2 linked regions of the Allosaccharopolyspora coralli genome follow. The protein of the gene in region 1 interacts with the protein of each later gene in a pairwise test. Links are inferred from orthologs where the notes say so. Each region holds a gene or a part of one and is shown in the gene's direction. Other genes may lie near its edges. The genes, in order: topA and GIY23_RS21360.

Region 1 (7,812 bases):
TCGAGGACGGCTACCACGGAGGCAAGGGGTCCGACTCGCACGAAGCCACCGTCATCGGCGACACCGTCGGCGACCCGTTCAAGGACACGGCGGGACCGGCGATCAACCCGCTACTCAAGGTGATGAACCTGGTGTCGGTGTTGATCGCCCCTGCCGTCGTCGCGCTCTCGGTCGGTGACGCGGCGTCCCCGGCGCTGCGGATCGGCATCGCGGTCGTCGCGACCGCCGTGATCGTCGGCGCCGTCGTCCTGTCCAAGCGCCGCAGCACGGCGATCGCCGGCACGTCGGCGGAGCAGGGCGCGGTGACCAACGGCGCGAGCTGACCCGCCTCACCTGTCAGGAGGGCACCTCATCCGTGGGGTGCCCTCCTGCTCGTGCGCACCCCGGGTCGGGCCGGGCCCGGGCAGATGCGGGACAGTCGTGCCAGCACGAGCAAGCGACCAGCAGGGAGCGTGCATTGAGTATCCGAACGACGTCCGTCGCAGCGCTCGCGGCAGTCCCACTCGTCCTCGCAGGCTGCTCGCAGCAGTCGCAGGACCAGTCCCAGCAGGCTCCGCAACAGCCGCCCGCCGAGCAGCAGCAGGGCCAGCAGGAGGGTCAGCAGGGCGGTCAGCAGGACGGGGTGCGCTGGGTCGGGAGCCTCTGCGGACTCATCGGCGGCTTCGCCCAGTCGCAACAGCAAGGACCGCAGGTCGACCAGAGCAGCCCGGAGGCGTTCAAGCAGTCCTCGATCGCCCAGATCGACTCCGCCGAGCAGTCGGCGAACCAGACGGTGTCCGAGCTGCAAGGCCTCGGGCCGTCGCCGATCAACGGAGGCGACAAGCTCAACTCGACCTTCCAAGAAGGGTTCGTGCAGGTCACCGACGTCCTACGCAGCGCGAAGGGCAAGGCCGAGCAGGTCGACACGAGCAACGAGCAGGCGTTCACCCAGGGCATGACCGAGGTGCAGAACGAGCTCAAGCGTGGTGAGCAGATCAACTTCCAGGAGCAGTTCACCGAGTTCGACCGGAACCAGGAGCTGAACCAGGCCGCCATGCAGGCCCAGGAATGCCAAGCCCTGATGGCCCCGCCGCAGCAGCCCGGCCAGCCGCCGCAGCAGCCCGGCGGAGCACCTCAGCCGCCCCCGGGACAGTGAGCCCCCGAACGACCTGATCACCCTGTGGACAACTCCGCCCCCTGTGGATAGCGGGGTGGCAAATTCGCGCGAATTTGCCACCCCGCTGTTCGGTGGTGCGTGGGGCTGGCGGGGTTCGAACGGTTGTTCTATCCTGATCAGCCGTGGACCAGTTGTCCTTCTACTCGGCCGAGGCTCAGCCGCCTCGGATCGCCGACCTGGCCGGGTTGCTGTGCGCCCAGGGCCAGGCGGTCGGTTTCGGCCGGGGAACGGCCGCCCGGCTCTCCGTGGTGGTGGGCGAGCACTGGCGCGCGGTGTCCCTGGTGGAGGCCTGCGCCGAGCGCGGAGTCGACGCCGAGGTGGCCCGCTCCGAAGGAGGGCATCCGCTGATCCGGACCGCGTTCCGCGCCGACCTCACCGCGCTGGCCTCCTCCTGGCTGCGCGGAGCGGTCAAAGCCGTGCCGCCCACGTTCGCCCCGCACGGCAACGCGCTTCGCATCTGGGCGCTGGCCTCCGGGCACCTCGAGCCGGGTGGCTACGTCCTCGGCTTGGACCCGCACGCTCCGGACACGCATGCTCCGCTGCTCGACGCGCTGGGGCGGGCGGGCCTGCCCGCTAAGTCCCTCGGTGTCCGGGGCGGGGGACCCGCACTGAGGGTCACCGGGCGCCGCCGTATCGCGCGGCTCGCCGAACTGGTCGGACCCGTACCGAATGGTGCGATCGAGCGAACTTGGCCGTGGGTGTCGTGAGTGTCACGCCGCACAGACACCGAGGTCACGCGCCGGAACAGAGCGCTCACCCGATACGTTCGTAGGGGCGAGACGCGCGGAAACCGCGGTGTTCGTGCCACGCTGTCCGTCCCCCGGAGCGTGGCCGCCGACCGCGCACGGTGCACACTGGCGAATCGGACACCTCCGCGAGACGAGAGCAGGTAAGCGTGGCTGGGTCGACACGAACGAAGCAGAACGGCACCAACGGTGCCGGAAACGCTCGGCGACTGGTGATCGTCGAGTCGCCCGCGAAGGCGCGCAAGATCGCGTCCTTCCTCGGGTCCAACTTCGTGGTGGAGTCCTCCCGTGGCCACATCCGCGACCTGCCCCGCGGCGCCGCCGACGTGCCCGCGAAGTACAAGGGGCAGTCCTGGGCGCGGCTCGGCGTGGACGTGGACAACGACTTCGAGCCGCTGTACCTGGTCACCGCGGACAAGAAGCCGACGGTGACCGAGCTCAAGGACGCGTTGAAGGACGTCGACGAGCTCTACCTCGCCACGGATGGTGACCGCGAGGGCGAGGCGATCGCCTGGCACCTGATGCAGACGCTGAAGCCGAAGGTGCCGGTGCGGCGGATGGTGTTCCACGAGATCACCGAGTCCGCCATCCAGGCCGCCGCCGAGAACCCGCGCGACCTCGACCAGGACCTCGTGGACGCGCAGGAGACCCGTCGCATCCTCGACCGGCTCTACGGCTACGAGGTCAGCCCGGTGCTGTGGAAGAAGGTCATGCCGAAGCTCTCGGCGGGCCGGGTGCAGTCGGTGGCCACCCGCGTGGTGGTCCAGCGCGAGCGCGAGCGCATCAGCTTCGTCTCCGCGCATTACTGGGACCTGTCCGCGACGCTCGACGCGGGCGCCGAGGCCGACCCGCGGTCGTTCTCCGCGCGCTTGGTCTCCGTCGACGGCGCCAAGGTCGCGACGGGCCGGGACTTCGGCCCCGACGGCCAGTTGAAGAGCGCCGACGTGCGGGTGCTGACCGAAGCCGACGCCCGGCAGCTCGCCGACGGCCTCGCGAGCGCCTCGCTGAGCGTGTCGAGCGTCGAGGAGAAGCCGTACACGCGGAAGCCGTACGCGCCGTTCATGACCTCGACATTGCAGCAGGAGGCCGGCCGCAAGCTGAAGTTCTCGTCGGACCGGACGATGCGCACCGCGCAGCGGCTCTACGAGAACGGCTACATCACCTACATGCGTACGGACTCCACGACGTTGTCCGACGCCGCGTTGAACGCCGCGCGCAGCCAGGCGCGTGAGCTCTACGGCGACTCGTTCGTGACGAAGTCGCCGCGCCAGTACACGCGCAAGGTGAAGAACGCCCAGGAGGCGCACGAGGCGATCCGGCCGGCGGGGGAGAACTTCCGCACCCCGGGCGAGGTCGCCTCCGAGCTCGACACGGACGGGTTCAAGCTCTACGAGCTGATCTGGCAGCGCACCATCGCCTCGCAGATGGCCGACGCGAAGGGCACCACGCTCTCGGTGCGGATCACCGGCACCGCCGAGGGCGGCGAGCAGTGCACGTTCGCCGCCTCCGGCCGCACGATCACCTTCTCCGGTTTCCTCCGGGCGTACGTGGAGTCCGTCGACTCCGAGGCCGGCGGCAGTGCCGACGATGCCGAGTCGCGGCTGCCGCAGTTGGTGCAGGACCAGGCGATCACGGCCACGGAGCTGTCCCCGGACGGACACTCGACGAACCCGCCTGCCCGCTACACCGAGCCGAGCCTGGTCAAGGCGATGGAGGAGATGGGCATCGGACGCCCGTCGACGTACGCCTCGATCATCAGCACGGTTCAGGACCGCGGCTACGTGTGGCGGAAGGGCTCGGCGCTGGTGCCGTCGTGGATCGCCTTCGCCGTCGTCGGTCTCATGGAGAAGCACTTCGGCAGGCTCGTCGACTACGACTTCACGGCCGCGTTGGAGGACGAACTCGACGGCATCGCCGAGGGGCGTCAGCAGCGCACCCGCTGGCTGGCCGGGTTCTACTTCGGCGGCGACGTGGGTCCCGACGACTCGATCGGCCGGGCCGGTGGTCTCAAGAAGCTCGTCGGTTCCGGCGTGGAGGAGATCGACGCGCGTGAGATCAACTCGATTCCGATGTGCACCGACGAGCAGGGCCGGACGGTCTACGTCCGGGTCGGCCGGTACGGCCCGTACCTGGAGCGGGTGCTGGGAACCAAGGAGGACGGCACGCCGGAGTCGCAGCGCGCGAACCTGCCGGACGACCTCCCGCCGGACGAGCTCGACATCGACGTCGCCGAGAAGTTGTTCGCCACGCCGATGGAGGGGCGCAGTCTCGGCACCGACCCGGAGACCGAGCACGAGATCGTGGCGAAGGAGGGGCGGTTCGGCCCGTACGTCACCGAGATCCTGCCGGAGGGCGACAAGAGCAAGCCGCGCACCGGGTCGCTGTTCAAGTCGATGTCGCTGGACTCGATGACGCTCGACGACGCGCTGAAGCTGCTGTCGCTTCCTCGGGTGGTGGGTGACGACCCCGAGTCGGGTGAGCAGATCACCGCGCAGAACGGCCGCTACGGCCCGTACCTCAAGCGCGGCACCGACTCGCGGTCGCTGGAGACCGAGGAACAGATCTTCACGGTCACCGTGGACGAGGCGTTGAAGATCTATGCGCAGCCCAAACAGCGCGGCCGGCGCGCGCCCGCACCGCCGCTGCGCGAGATGGGTGACGAGCCGGACACGGGCAACGCGTTGGTGATCAAGGACGGCCGCTTCGGCCCGTACGTGACCGACGGGGAGACGAACGCGTCGCTGCGCAAGGGTGACGACGTCGAGTCGATCACGTTGGACCGTGCGGTCGAGCTGATCCAGGAACGTCGGGCGAAGGCTCCGGCGAAGAAGAAGGCTCCGGCGAAGAAGAAGAGCACGGCCACCAAGAGCACAGCCACCAAGAGCACAGCCTCGAAGGGCTCTTCGTCGAAGGGCACGGCGTCGAAGTCCACAGCCACCAAGAGCACTGCCTCGAAGTCCACGGCGTCGAAGAGCACGTCGGGACGGAAGACGGCGAGCACGAAGAAGAGCACGTCGTCTTCGTCCTCGGCGAAGGCGAGTTCGACGAAGTCGTCCTGACAGGGCGTGTGGGAACCGGCGGTTGTGCCCGTAGGGCACGCCTCATACGTACTGGGGCGGCGGTACCGGCCACGCGGCCTACCGGCCCACGTTCCACAATGCCCTCCGAGGCCTGGCTTTGCGCCGGCGCTCGGCGGATACTCCGTTGAGCGACGGCGCCGACGGGAGGCGACATGCGTGATGCGTTGTCCGGTGCGGACGGGACTCAGCCGTTATCCGCGATGCAGATGTTCGGCGACGCTCTGAGCGGGGCCGTGCGGCGAGCGACGACGTCCGACGTTCAGGAGACCGTCGAGCAGCAGCACGAGGACGCGGTGCAGCGGCTGGTCGAGCGAGGCGCTGTTCCGCAACAACGGCGTCGCGCTTCCCGTCACGACGAGTCGTCGGCGCAGGCGGCCCGCCTGACGGCCTCCGTGCCGGATGCGCACGGCCCGACGCGGCGTTCGTCGACGGTGCCGCAGCAGAACCTCGTCGCGCAGGGCCGCCGTGAGTTGGAGGTCCCCTCGCTCCGCCCCTACCGATGAGGCGAACGGCACCTTCGCCCCGTGAGACGTGGCGAGAGTGCCGTTCGCACCACTGACCGCGCGGTCCTGGCGTCCGGGGTGACGGGGTGCGGCCGTAGGGTGGGCGCCGTGGAGGAGCACGTGAACACGCCCGACCCGGTGGAGGGTGTGGTGCCACCGCGTTCCGGCGTGTGGTCGGACGTGGTCGGCCAGCCCGACGCGGTGCGGGTGCTCGCGGCGGCCGCACAGGCGGCGTCGAGTCAGGTGCGGGGTGAGCGCTCGCCTGCGGGTGCGATGACGCACTCGTGGTTGTTCACCGGCCCGCCCGGGTCCGGGCGTTCGGTCGCAGCCCGTGCTTTCGCGGCGGCGCTGCAGTGCGAGCGGACCGGTCCCGACGAGGTGCCGGGGTGCGGTGACTGCTCGGCGTGCCGGACCGTGTTCGCGGGCACGCACGCGGACGTGCGGCTGGTCGTACCCGAGGGTTTGTCGATCTCCGTGGCGGAGATGCGCTCGCTGGTGCAAGCCGCCGCGCGAAGGCCGACCACGGGCGAGTGGCGCGTGGTGCTCATCGAGGATTCGGACCGGCTCACCGAGGGCGCGGCGAACGCGTTGTTGAAAGCGGTGGAGGAGCCGCCGGATCGCACCGTGTTCCTGTTGTGCGCCCCGTCGGACCACCCGGAGGACGTGTCGGTGACGATTCGGTCGCGCTGCCGCGTGGTGCGACTGCGGACTCCGTCGGCGGACGCGATCGCCGAGGTCCTGCGTGAGCGGGACGGCGTGGAGCCTGAGACGGCGGAGTGGGCGGCGTCGGTGTGTGGCGGCCACATCGGCCGTGCCCGGCGGCTCGCGACGGACGAGCAGGCGCGGGATCGGCGTGCGGCGGTGTTGCGGATCCCGCTCGGGATGACGCGGTTCGCGGACGTCTTCCGCGCCGCCACGGGTGTCGTGGCCACGGCCGAGTCGGAGGCTACCGCGGCGAACGAGGAACGTAACGAGGCCGAGAAGGAAGAGCTGAAGACCGCGATGGGTGCGGGCGGCACCGGAAAGGGCACCGCTTCGGCGACGCGGAGCGCGAACGCCGCGCTCAAGGAGTTGGAGAAGCGACAGAAGTCACGTACCACCCGGTCGCAGCGGGACGCACTCGATCTCGCGCTGGTGGATCTCGCGGGGTTCTACCGGGACGTGTTGGTGACGCGGTCGGGAGCGCGGACTCCGTTGAACCATCCGGATTGCGACGAGCAGGTCTCCCGCGCCGCAACGGAGTGGACGTCGGAGTCGACGCTGCGGCGCTTGGAGGCGGTCCTGCAGTGTCGTGAGGCGCTGTCGCAGAACGTGAAGCCGATCATCGCCGTCGAAGCCCTCGCCGCCACGTTGCATCGCGGCTGATCGCCGGAGACGCGGGCCGCTCGGCGTGGCCGGTGTCGTGACGCGGGGGTGCGCACAGCGCTCTGCCGCTGCCCGCTACACTGAGTCCCGCATTCGCCGCCTTAGCTCAGTCGGTCAGAGCGACGCACTCGTAATGCGTAGGTCGGGGGTTCGACTCCCCCAGGCGGCTCCACCGTGACCAGCCACTTTCCATCTGCTTGGACAGTGGCTGGTCACTTTCAGTCTCAGTCTCAGTTCCGCTGCTCTACGCCGAGATCCGGAACGCCTCGACTCTCTCGTCGTCGCTCTCGCGCCTGCCGGCGCGGGTGTGATCCTCCGAAGTCGCCACCGCCGAGCACGGGGGCTGTGCGTCATCGCATACTCGGGGCATGGGTTCGCTGTGGCGTGGCCGGGTGTCACTGCTGGGCCGCGTCTACGTGCTGGTGGCGGTGCTGCTCGTGCTGCTCGGTGCGGTTTCCGTGGGTACGTTCGTGTTTCGTCAGTGGGACGAGGCCGTGACGATCCAGCTGACCACGAAGGTCGTTCCGTCCCAGATCGCGGCCAGTGGGCTCGCCGCGGCGTACTCCGATCAGTCGAACGCGGTGCGGGACTTCCAGGACACCGCTGATCCGGAGTTTCTCGGCGCATACCGGATCAGACGGGACGAGGCCACCCGTTTCGGACAGATCATCGACGAGAACATGGGCGGCTTTCCACAGGTCACGAGTTCACTCAACGATGTTCGCGAAGCGTCGCGGACCTGGCGCAGGGACTCCGTCGCGCCGATGATCGAGCAGGTGCGAAGCCAGGGGCCGTCGCCGTTGTCGCCGGAAGAAGCGCGGACGCTGTCCAGGCAGGACGAGGTGCTGCGCGCTGAGCTGGCCGATCTGCAGCAGCGACTCAACGAGATCGCCGCTGACGACACCGCCAAGGCCGGGGCGGCGCGCGCGGCGGCCAACTGGCTGACCTGGAGCGCTGTCGCG
Region 2 (7,178 bases), 4.3 Mb from region 1 along the record:
ACATTGCGCCACCGCAGCTTCGCCGCGCCGAACCACGGCAGTTCCGAGTGCGTCAACGGCACACCGAGCACCGCGTCCTCCGGCAGCGGGAACAATCGCACGCCTTCGTGCGGGGGTCTCCACGGTCAGTGGCAACATGTCGAACGCGCCCGCGCGCGGTCGGCGGCGGCCAGCCGCGCCGCAGTATCGCGGCGGTGAAGTCGCGGTAGCGCAGGTCGCCGCCGGGTGCGTCGAGCACCTGCGCTCCGCCACCAACGGCGGCCGGACCCGGCCCGGTGATCACCGTGTTCGCCCCCGGACACCCCGCAGCGACGCGGACCGCGCATCCTCAACGAGCAGCTCATTCGCTACGCCGGGCCGGGGACAGGGCGCCGAGGAGTCCCCGGCGACGCTCTTCCGGGGCGTCGGTGAGGCGACTCGCCCGCTGCGCCCGGTCTCCGCCGGTGACCGTCAAGGAGGCGGAGGACTTCCTGTGGCTCTTCCACGCCGAGGTCGTCGCAGATCGTGCTTCGCTGGCACCTGCAGCTCGGCAACGTGGTGATCCCGAAGTCCGCCACCCCGGCGCGGGTGCGGGAGAACTTCGAGGTCTTCGACTTCGAGCTCGCCGACGACGACATGGCCGCCGTCACGGCTCTGGACACCGGCACCCGCGTCGGCCCCAACCCGGACGAACTCGGCGCCTGACAACCGAGGCAGCGTGAGCCTTTTTAGTGGTCATAGCCACCAAAAAGGCTCGCGCCCCGGCTGGCGGGTCAGGCGAGCTGGACACGGGCCGGGGCCGGACCGTTGAGGACGTTGCTGCCGGACCGCAGCGACATCATCTGTGAACGAGTCGCCACCCAGCGCGGGAACTTCCCGAGTCGCTGCAGCGGTGTGCTGCGCTGCAAGGACGTCAGTGCCGCCGTGCGCGACACCTTCGCCACCCGCGGCCGACGTTCCTGCTCGTAAGCCCGCAGGCGCGCAGTGAGCGTCCCGCTGTCGGTCACGTCCGCGAGGGACTGCGTCAGCACCCACGCGTCCTCGAGCGTCTGGTTCGCTGCCTGCGCCACGGCCGGCGGCATCGCGTGCGCGGCGTCCCCGAGCAGCGTGCTGCGCCTGCCGCCCCAGACCCGCGGCACCTGGTGGCGAATGTGCGGGAAGAACCCGAGATCGTCATCGCCGATGGAGGCCAGCAGCGGTTCGACGGGGTCCGGCCAGCCCGCGAACACCTCACGCAGGTCGGCGACCGTCAGTTCGCGGACGCCCTCCTTCCACGGAGTGTCGAACCACCAGTGCAGCAGGCCGTCACCCGCCGGAATGAGCCCGCAGTGCCCGTTGCGGCCCGCGATGTTCAAGGTCCGGGTACCGTGCGCCACGGGAAGGTCACTGAACGTCAGACCCTGCCAGCTCGCCCAGCCGGTGAGGTGGGCCGGCTCCCCGCCGAGCACTCGGCGACGCACCACCGAACGCTGCCCGTCGGCTCCGATCACGAGATCACCGGTCTCGCGGCTGCCGTCGGCGAAGACGACCTCCGCATGGTCCGGGTACTCGCGCACGTCGACGCAACGACGCCCGAAGCGGAAGACGTCCGCGGGCAGCAGGTCGGCGAGCAGGGCCAGCAGCGTGCGTCGGGGGATCTCGACGGTGGGAGACCCGAGCTGTTCGGTCACTTCGTCGAGGTCGGCCTCCCAGAGCAGGCGACCGGAATCGGTCAGGGAACGCAGACTGTGCAGTTCACGGCCGACGCCGTCCAGCGTCACCCCGAGTTCGGTGAGCGCGGCGGTGCCGTTGCTCCAGATCGTGACTCCCGCACCGCCGTTGCGCAGGCCGTCGGCGTGCTCGAAGACGTGGACCTCGTGTCCTTGGTCGAGCAGTCCCCGGGCAACGGCAAGTCCTCCGACCCCTGCGCCGATGACAAGAACCCGCATCGTCTCCATCCGTCCACCGACAGTCCGCCCCGGTCCCAGCGTAGCTATTCGCGCGGCGTGTCCGACTTGTGCTTGCTCACACGCCGCGGACCCGCGCACGATCCGCAGACAGACGCTACCTTGCACGACCGAGTCGGCCATACCACTTCACGCGCGGTCCGGATCACACTCGGACACGGGGAGCGGACGGACGGCGCGGGGGCGCACCGTCCGCTCGGGGGACGATCGCGGAACCGGCTGCACGGCCGACCGCGGGACTCAGACTGTGGGGGTCAGGCTGAGCTGTTCAGGCCGCGGGCTCGAGGAACCGCCCGGCGACGAGGCCCGGTTCTTCGTCCCCGTCGAAACGGACCCAGAGAACGGGCCCGTCGAAGACGTCGGGGAGGCCGGTGGCGGCTTCCACCACGGTCCCCGTCTGATCCCGGAACCGGCCGAACGACGCGCGCACGCGCGCACCGGGCTCCAGCGGACTCGGCGACTGCTCCATGGAAGTGGACGGTACGTGTCCGCGTGGCACAACGGAAAACCGCGTCGGGTTGACACGCCGGTGAACGCCCGAGGTGAGCGGAGAAGCCCGAGCGCACGCACCCGGGACCCCGCCGCACCGTGAGGGTTGTCACGGAGGGAGGCTGTCCTGGCGGGTGACGAGTCGCGCAGCGGCGGAGGTGGCAACGGGTGCGGACGGTTCGACGCTTCGGCGAGCACGAACTCGAGGTGAAGAAGTCACGGTTCTTGTGCGCGGTGGCTCGCGTGACCTCGGAAGACGAGGCGCGGGAGTTCATCCGGGGCCGGCGCAAGGCGCACCACGACGCCCGGCACCATTGCTCGGCGTTCGTTCTCGGTGACGAGGCGAGCACCCAACGTTCCAGCGACGACGGCGAACCCGCGGGGACGGCCGGGGGGCCCATGTTGGAGGTCCTGCGCCGCAACGACCTCACCAACACGGTCGCGGTCGTCACCCGCTGGTTCGGCGGAGTCAAACTCGGCGCGGGCGGGCTCGTGCGCGCGTACGGCTCGGCGGTCTCGGAGACACTCGAGAACGTGGGGCTGGCCGAGCGCCGCCCGGTGCGGATCATGCACATCGCGACGCGGCACGAGACGGCGGGAAAACTGGAAAACGATCTCCGCGTGGCCGGACATCACGTCGCCGACGTCGAGTACGGCGACAAGGCGCGGATCGCCGTCCACGTGCCCGACGAGACGGTGCCGGACTTCGAGACCTGGCTGGCGGAAGCCACCGGCGGCGACGCGCATGCCGCTCGAGGCGACCTCATCCACGTGCTGCACGAGCTGTGACCGCGACGAGTCCTGCCTTTCGCGACGGCCACGACGCCGAACGACGTCTCGCCTGAAGCCGCGTCCGCGACGGTCTAGGCGCCGTCGGCTTCACGGCGCACAGCGAATGGCCCGTGAGCACGGACGAGCAAGCCAAGATCCCGTTCGGCGCGGGCCAGTTCCACGCAGCGGTCGCTGTTCACGTCGATCTCGACGACCGAGCGCGCGCCGCACGGCGCGGGCAACGTCCAGGTCGACAGGGCCGTCCCCGACCGGCCGTCGAGCAGCGCGGCTCGATCACCTCCCGGCTCGCCGACGAGGAAACCCCCACGCACAGCGGCGGGAAGCACCGTGGCCATCGCCGTCCCGTTCCAGCGTGGACGGCCTGTGAAAAGGGGACATCGCCTTCGTCGTCCTGTGATAGTGACGCCATCCGCCGTGACCGGTCAGTGGTGGCAGTTCCACGCTCCACTTCCGAGCACCTGTCACCGCACTCAGACACGGCAGGACACTCGGGGATCGTTCGAGCGTGCAGCACCCACGTCGCTCGGCGCCAGACCACCCGGCCACGAGGTGATCGACGTGTCCCACTGAACCGAACCGTCAGCCAGATCGAGACACACCAACCTGCTCCGGCGCTCGTGCAGACGATCCGATCGTCGGCCAGCGCGACTCGGCTGACGTGCCCGGCCTGGTGGAGGTCACGTTCCCATACGATGTCGATCATCGATGGACAGAGCACCATGATTCGGCAATCCGGGCAACGCCATTCCGAACCAGACCGTCCACACGAGACATGCTCTTGCTCAGCCGACCGCGTTGATGCGCTGGAAGTCCGGCCATGCCCGGTTCCAGTCGACGCCCTCGGCCACCTTCGCGAGAAAGATCGGACTGCCTTGCGAGAGGTTTTGGATGTCCCGGCCGTTGTCGATCTCACCGACCTGCCGCACATCGGTGAAATACCGGTCGACCTCCGGACGGATCTTGCCTACGTGGATCACCGTCTCGGCATCCGCCGGTGGCTGCCCGAAGAACCAGTAGCCTCGCGAACCGCTGTACACGTCGGGAAGATCATGCCGATCGTCGTAGAAGTCGAGCGCCGCGGCCGTCCAGTAAGAGCTCGTGATGACGACGGTGTCCTTCTGCTGCTGTGGCGGCACACCACGATGGATCTCCGCGACGTCGCTCGCGAGCTTCGGCCAGCCGATCTCGTCCAGCCGGAAATCGAGCATGCGCTGGCTCGGTCCGCTGAGCGTCGTCACGTCCTGCAACGGCATGGCGCCGAGCGGCAAAATCGCCGAAACGGCGATCGCAGGCACGGCCACCCAACTCCACGCACGACGTGACTCCGCAGCCTCGCGGCGCCGCTGGAAACCGATCGCGCCCGCCGCCCAGAGAACGGGCAGAACCCCGGCCATGTAATACGGCCTGCCGTTGACCAGCGCGAACACCACAATGACCCCGAGCGCGGTCCACCCGAGGAACCGGAACGGGCGCAGGTCTTGCGAGCGCACCAACCGCCACATCCCGTAAATCCCCAGCACCATCCCGAACACCGGCCCGAACGTGAGCAGGATGAGGGCGGCGGTCATCAACGGCCCGCCCAGGGAGCCCGAGCTCATCTCCGCGGAGACGGCGCTGCCCATCTCGATCTGCGGCCACCCGTTCGCCGCTTGCCACACCAACGTCGGAATCACCGCCACCGTCGCGATCGCCGCACCAGCCCACAGTTTCGGGCGCCGCAGCATCTCGCGCGGGCCGACGATCGCGAGCGTCACCGCGAGCAGCACCGCGAACACCACGACCTGGAACTTCACCTGCGTACTGATCGCTACGGCCACACCCGCCCACAGCAGCAGCCGGTCGTCCGCGACGCCCTCCGCATGCGTGCGAACCCAGCGGATCAGCAACCAGGTCAGGGCCGTCCACATGAGAATGTCGAACGCGATGGTGTTCAAGTTCCGGTGCAATGCCAGGAACCCGATCGCGTACGCGGTCGCGGTGTAGAGCTGCGCGCGCCGATCCGCTCCGAGTTCGCGGGCCACCAACGCCGCGACGACGACTCCGACTCCGTAGGCCAGTGCGGCAGGCGCCCGGAGCGCGGTCAACGAGCCAGGGAACAGCGTGTCCATCGCCACGGCGATCAACGGGACGAGGGGTGGCTGGTCGGCATACCCCCAATCCAGATGCCGACCAGCCGAGACGAAGTACAGCTCGTCCCCGAAATAGCCGTAACGGCCCGAGAGGACGAGCAGTAGTGCGGTTCCCGCCGCGGCGAGACACAACGTCGGCAACAACGCCAAGGCGTGTCTCGCACGCAGCACCTTCTCGGTGGATCCCCCAGTGATCGTGGTCATGGCTATTCCCTTCTCGTCGCCTGATGAAAGTGACTGATGAGTTCACGCTTGTAGTGCTCGAGGTCGGCATTCGGGTCGTCGGTGAACGCGCGCGCGACCAGGTCGATCGACGACCGCAGCAGGAGGGCCTTGACCACGGGGTCGAAGTCCCGGAACTCGCCGGACGCCTGGCCCTCCCGGAAGATGTCGGCGACGGAGTCGATCATCTTCCGGTGCCCCTCGTCGTCGGCGAGGAACTTGAGGTTGCCGTCGTCATCGCGGAGGTTGAGCAGCACGTCCGAGACGGCGGCGACGCCGGTGCGGTTCTCGGCGATGTAGTCGATGTTCGATTCGAGGTAGGCACGGAGCTTGCCGCGCGCGGTGGTCTCGGACTCGACCTTCGGAATCATGTACCTCGCCCCCGCGACGTAGAACTCCATGACGAGCTTGTCCATCAGCTCGTTCTTGCCCGCGAAGTGGTACGAGATCACGCCCTTGCTGATCCCGGCGCGCCTGGCGATGCGAGCCAGGGACGCGTGGCCGAATCCGACCTCGGCGATCGTCTCCATCGCGGCGCGTTTGATCTGCTCGCGCCGGGCATCCGCGATGAACGAGTGTTGACCATTCGATTCATTTTCTGACCACACGGCCAAACTTTAGCACGATCGGCCAGGTCCGTGTCCAGAGCTGGCGCGGGCGGGGTGGGGCGGCGGCACGCACGGGTGTATCCGTCGGGCACGCCGTCGCGGTGCTGGCCGAGCGCCCCCTCGCCGGTCACCATGGTGGGGATCGCCGGCTCAGGGAGGACCGCGCCGATGGACATCGAGATCACGCACGCGCCCGACCACTCGCGCTACGAGGTGTGGGACGGCGACGCGCTCGTCGGATTCACCGAGTACAGACTCCGCGGCTCCCAGCTGTCCATGACCCACACCGAGATCAACGACGAATACGAGGGGCAGGGCGTCGCGTCGCGGCTCATCAGATTCGCACTGGACGACGCGCGGCAGCGGGAACTGGCCGTGATCCCGTACTGCCCGTTCGTCCGCGACCACATCGCCCGGCACGCTGCCGACCAGCTCGACCTCGTTCCCGCGGCACGGCGCACCGAGTTCGCCCTGCCGGAAGCCGCGTAAGTCAGTCCAGGTCGCCGGGCCTGATGCGGAACACCTGCAACCGCTGCCCGTAGTACTTGTCGGTCTCGCCGACCCATTCCATCCCGAGTCGGCGAGCGGTCGCGACGGCCCGGGTGTTGTCCGGCCGCGCCACGGCGAACAGCTCGTCGATGTCCTGGGTGAACGCCCAGCGCATGAGCATCGTGGCGGATTCCTTGGCGTACCCCTGCCCCCAGGCGTCCGGCCGCAGCTGCCAGGAGATTTCGATGTCCTCGTCGTAGGGCGGCAGCAGGCGTAGCGCCACACCGCCGACGATCTCGTCGTCCTCGCGGCGAACCACCGCCCACCGCCCGGTCGGGGGTTGCAGGTTCGGCTGCGCCTCGACCCACGCCTCCAGCACCGAGCGCATCGCCGTGTCGTCCGGGACCTGCTGCATCTCGGGCGTGAGCCACTGCGCGACGTCCTCGGAGCCGTAGACGGCGAAGGCCGCGGGCGCGTCGGTGACCGCCCAGTCCCGCACGAGAAGCCGGTCGCTGCGCAGCCAC

What was found.
Region 2: the proteins of topA (region 1) and GIY23_RS21360 interact in binary tests that used the Escherichia coli proteins (3 or more experiments, as listed by UniProt). The link is inferred for Allosaccharopolyspora coralli from one-to-one orthologs.

Annotation. Positions count from the first base shown.
Region 1 is NZ_CP045929.1:325,264-333,075, forward strand. The notes cover bases 1,721-5,161. They hold topA (type I DNA topoisomerase), read left to right. Parts: upstream 1,721-2,051; coding sequence 2,052-4,961; downstream 4,962-5,161. Other genes in these bases: GIY23_RS01530 (hypothetical protein), read left to right, coding at 1,721-1,863; GIY23_RS01540 (hypothetical protein), read left to right, coding at 5,135-5,161. Also shown: GIY23_RS01520 (sodium-translocating pyrophosphatase), read left to right, coding at 1-323; GIY23_RS01525 (hypothetical protein), read left to right, coding at 458-1,135; more of GIY23_RS01530, read left to right, coding at 1,279-1,720; more of GIY23_RS01540, read left to right, coding at 5,162-5,485; GIY23_RS01545 (DNA polymerase III subunit delta'), read left to right, coding at 5,624-6,850; GIY23_RS01555 (EAL domain-containing protein), read left to right, coding at 7,219-7,812. UniProt on the Escherichia coli protein: Releases the supercoiling and torsional tension of DNA, which is introduced during the DNA replication and transcription, by transiently cleaving and rejoining one strand of the DNA duplex.
Region 2 is NZ_CP045929.1:4,577,065-4,584,242, forward strand. Bases 1,586-4,392 are described here. They hold GIY23_RS21360 (YigZ family protein), read left to right. Parts: upstream 1,586-2,582; coding sequence 2,583-3,203; downstream 3,204-4,392. Other genes in these bases: GIY23_RS21350 (FAD-dependent monooxygenase), read right to left, coding at 1,586-1,916; GIY23_RS21355 (hypothetical protein), read right to left, coding at 2,194-2,394; GIY23_RS21365 (hypothetical protein), read right to left, coding at 3,278-3,541; GIY23_RS21370 (glycosyltransferase family 39 protein), read right to left, coding at 3,989-4,392. In the rest of the region: GIY23_RS21340 (nitric oxide synthase oxygenase), read right to left, coding at 1-101; more of GIY23_RS21350, read right to left, coding at 753-1,585; more of GIY23_RS21370, read right to left, coding at 4,393-5,539; GIY23_RS21375 (TetR/AcrR family transcriptional regulator), read right to left, coding at 5,542-6,165; GIY23_RS21380 (GNAT family N-acetyltransferase), read left to right, coding at 6,334-6,654; GIY23_RS21385 (GNAT family N-acetyltransferase), read right to left, coding at 6,656-7,178.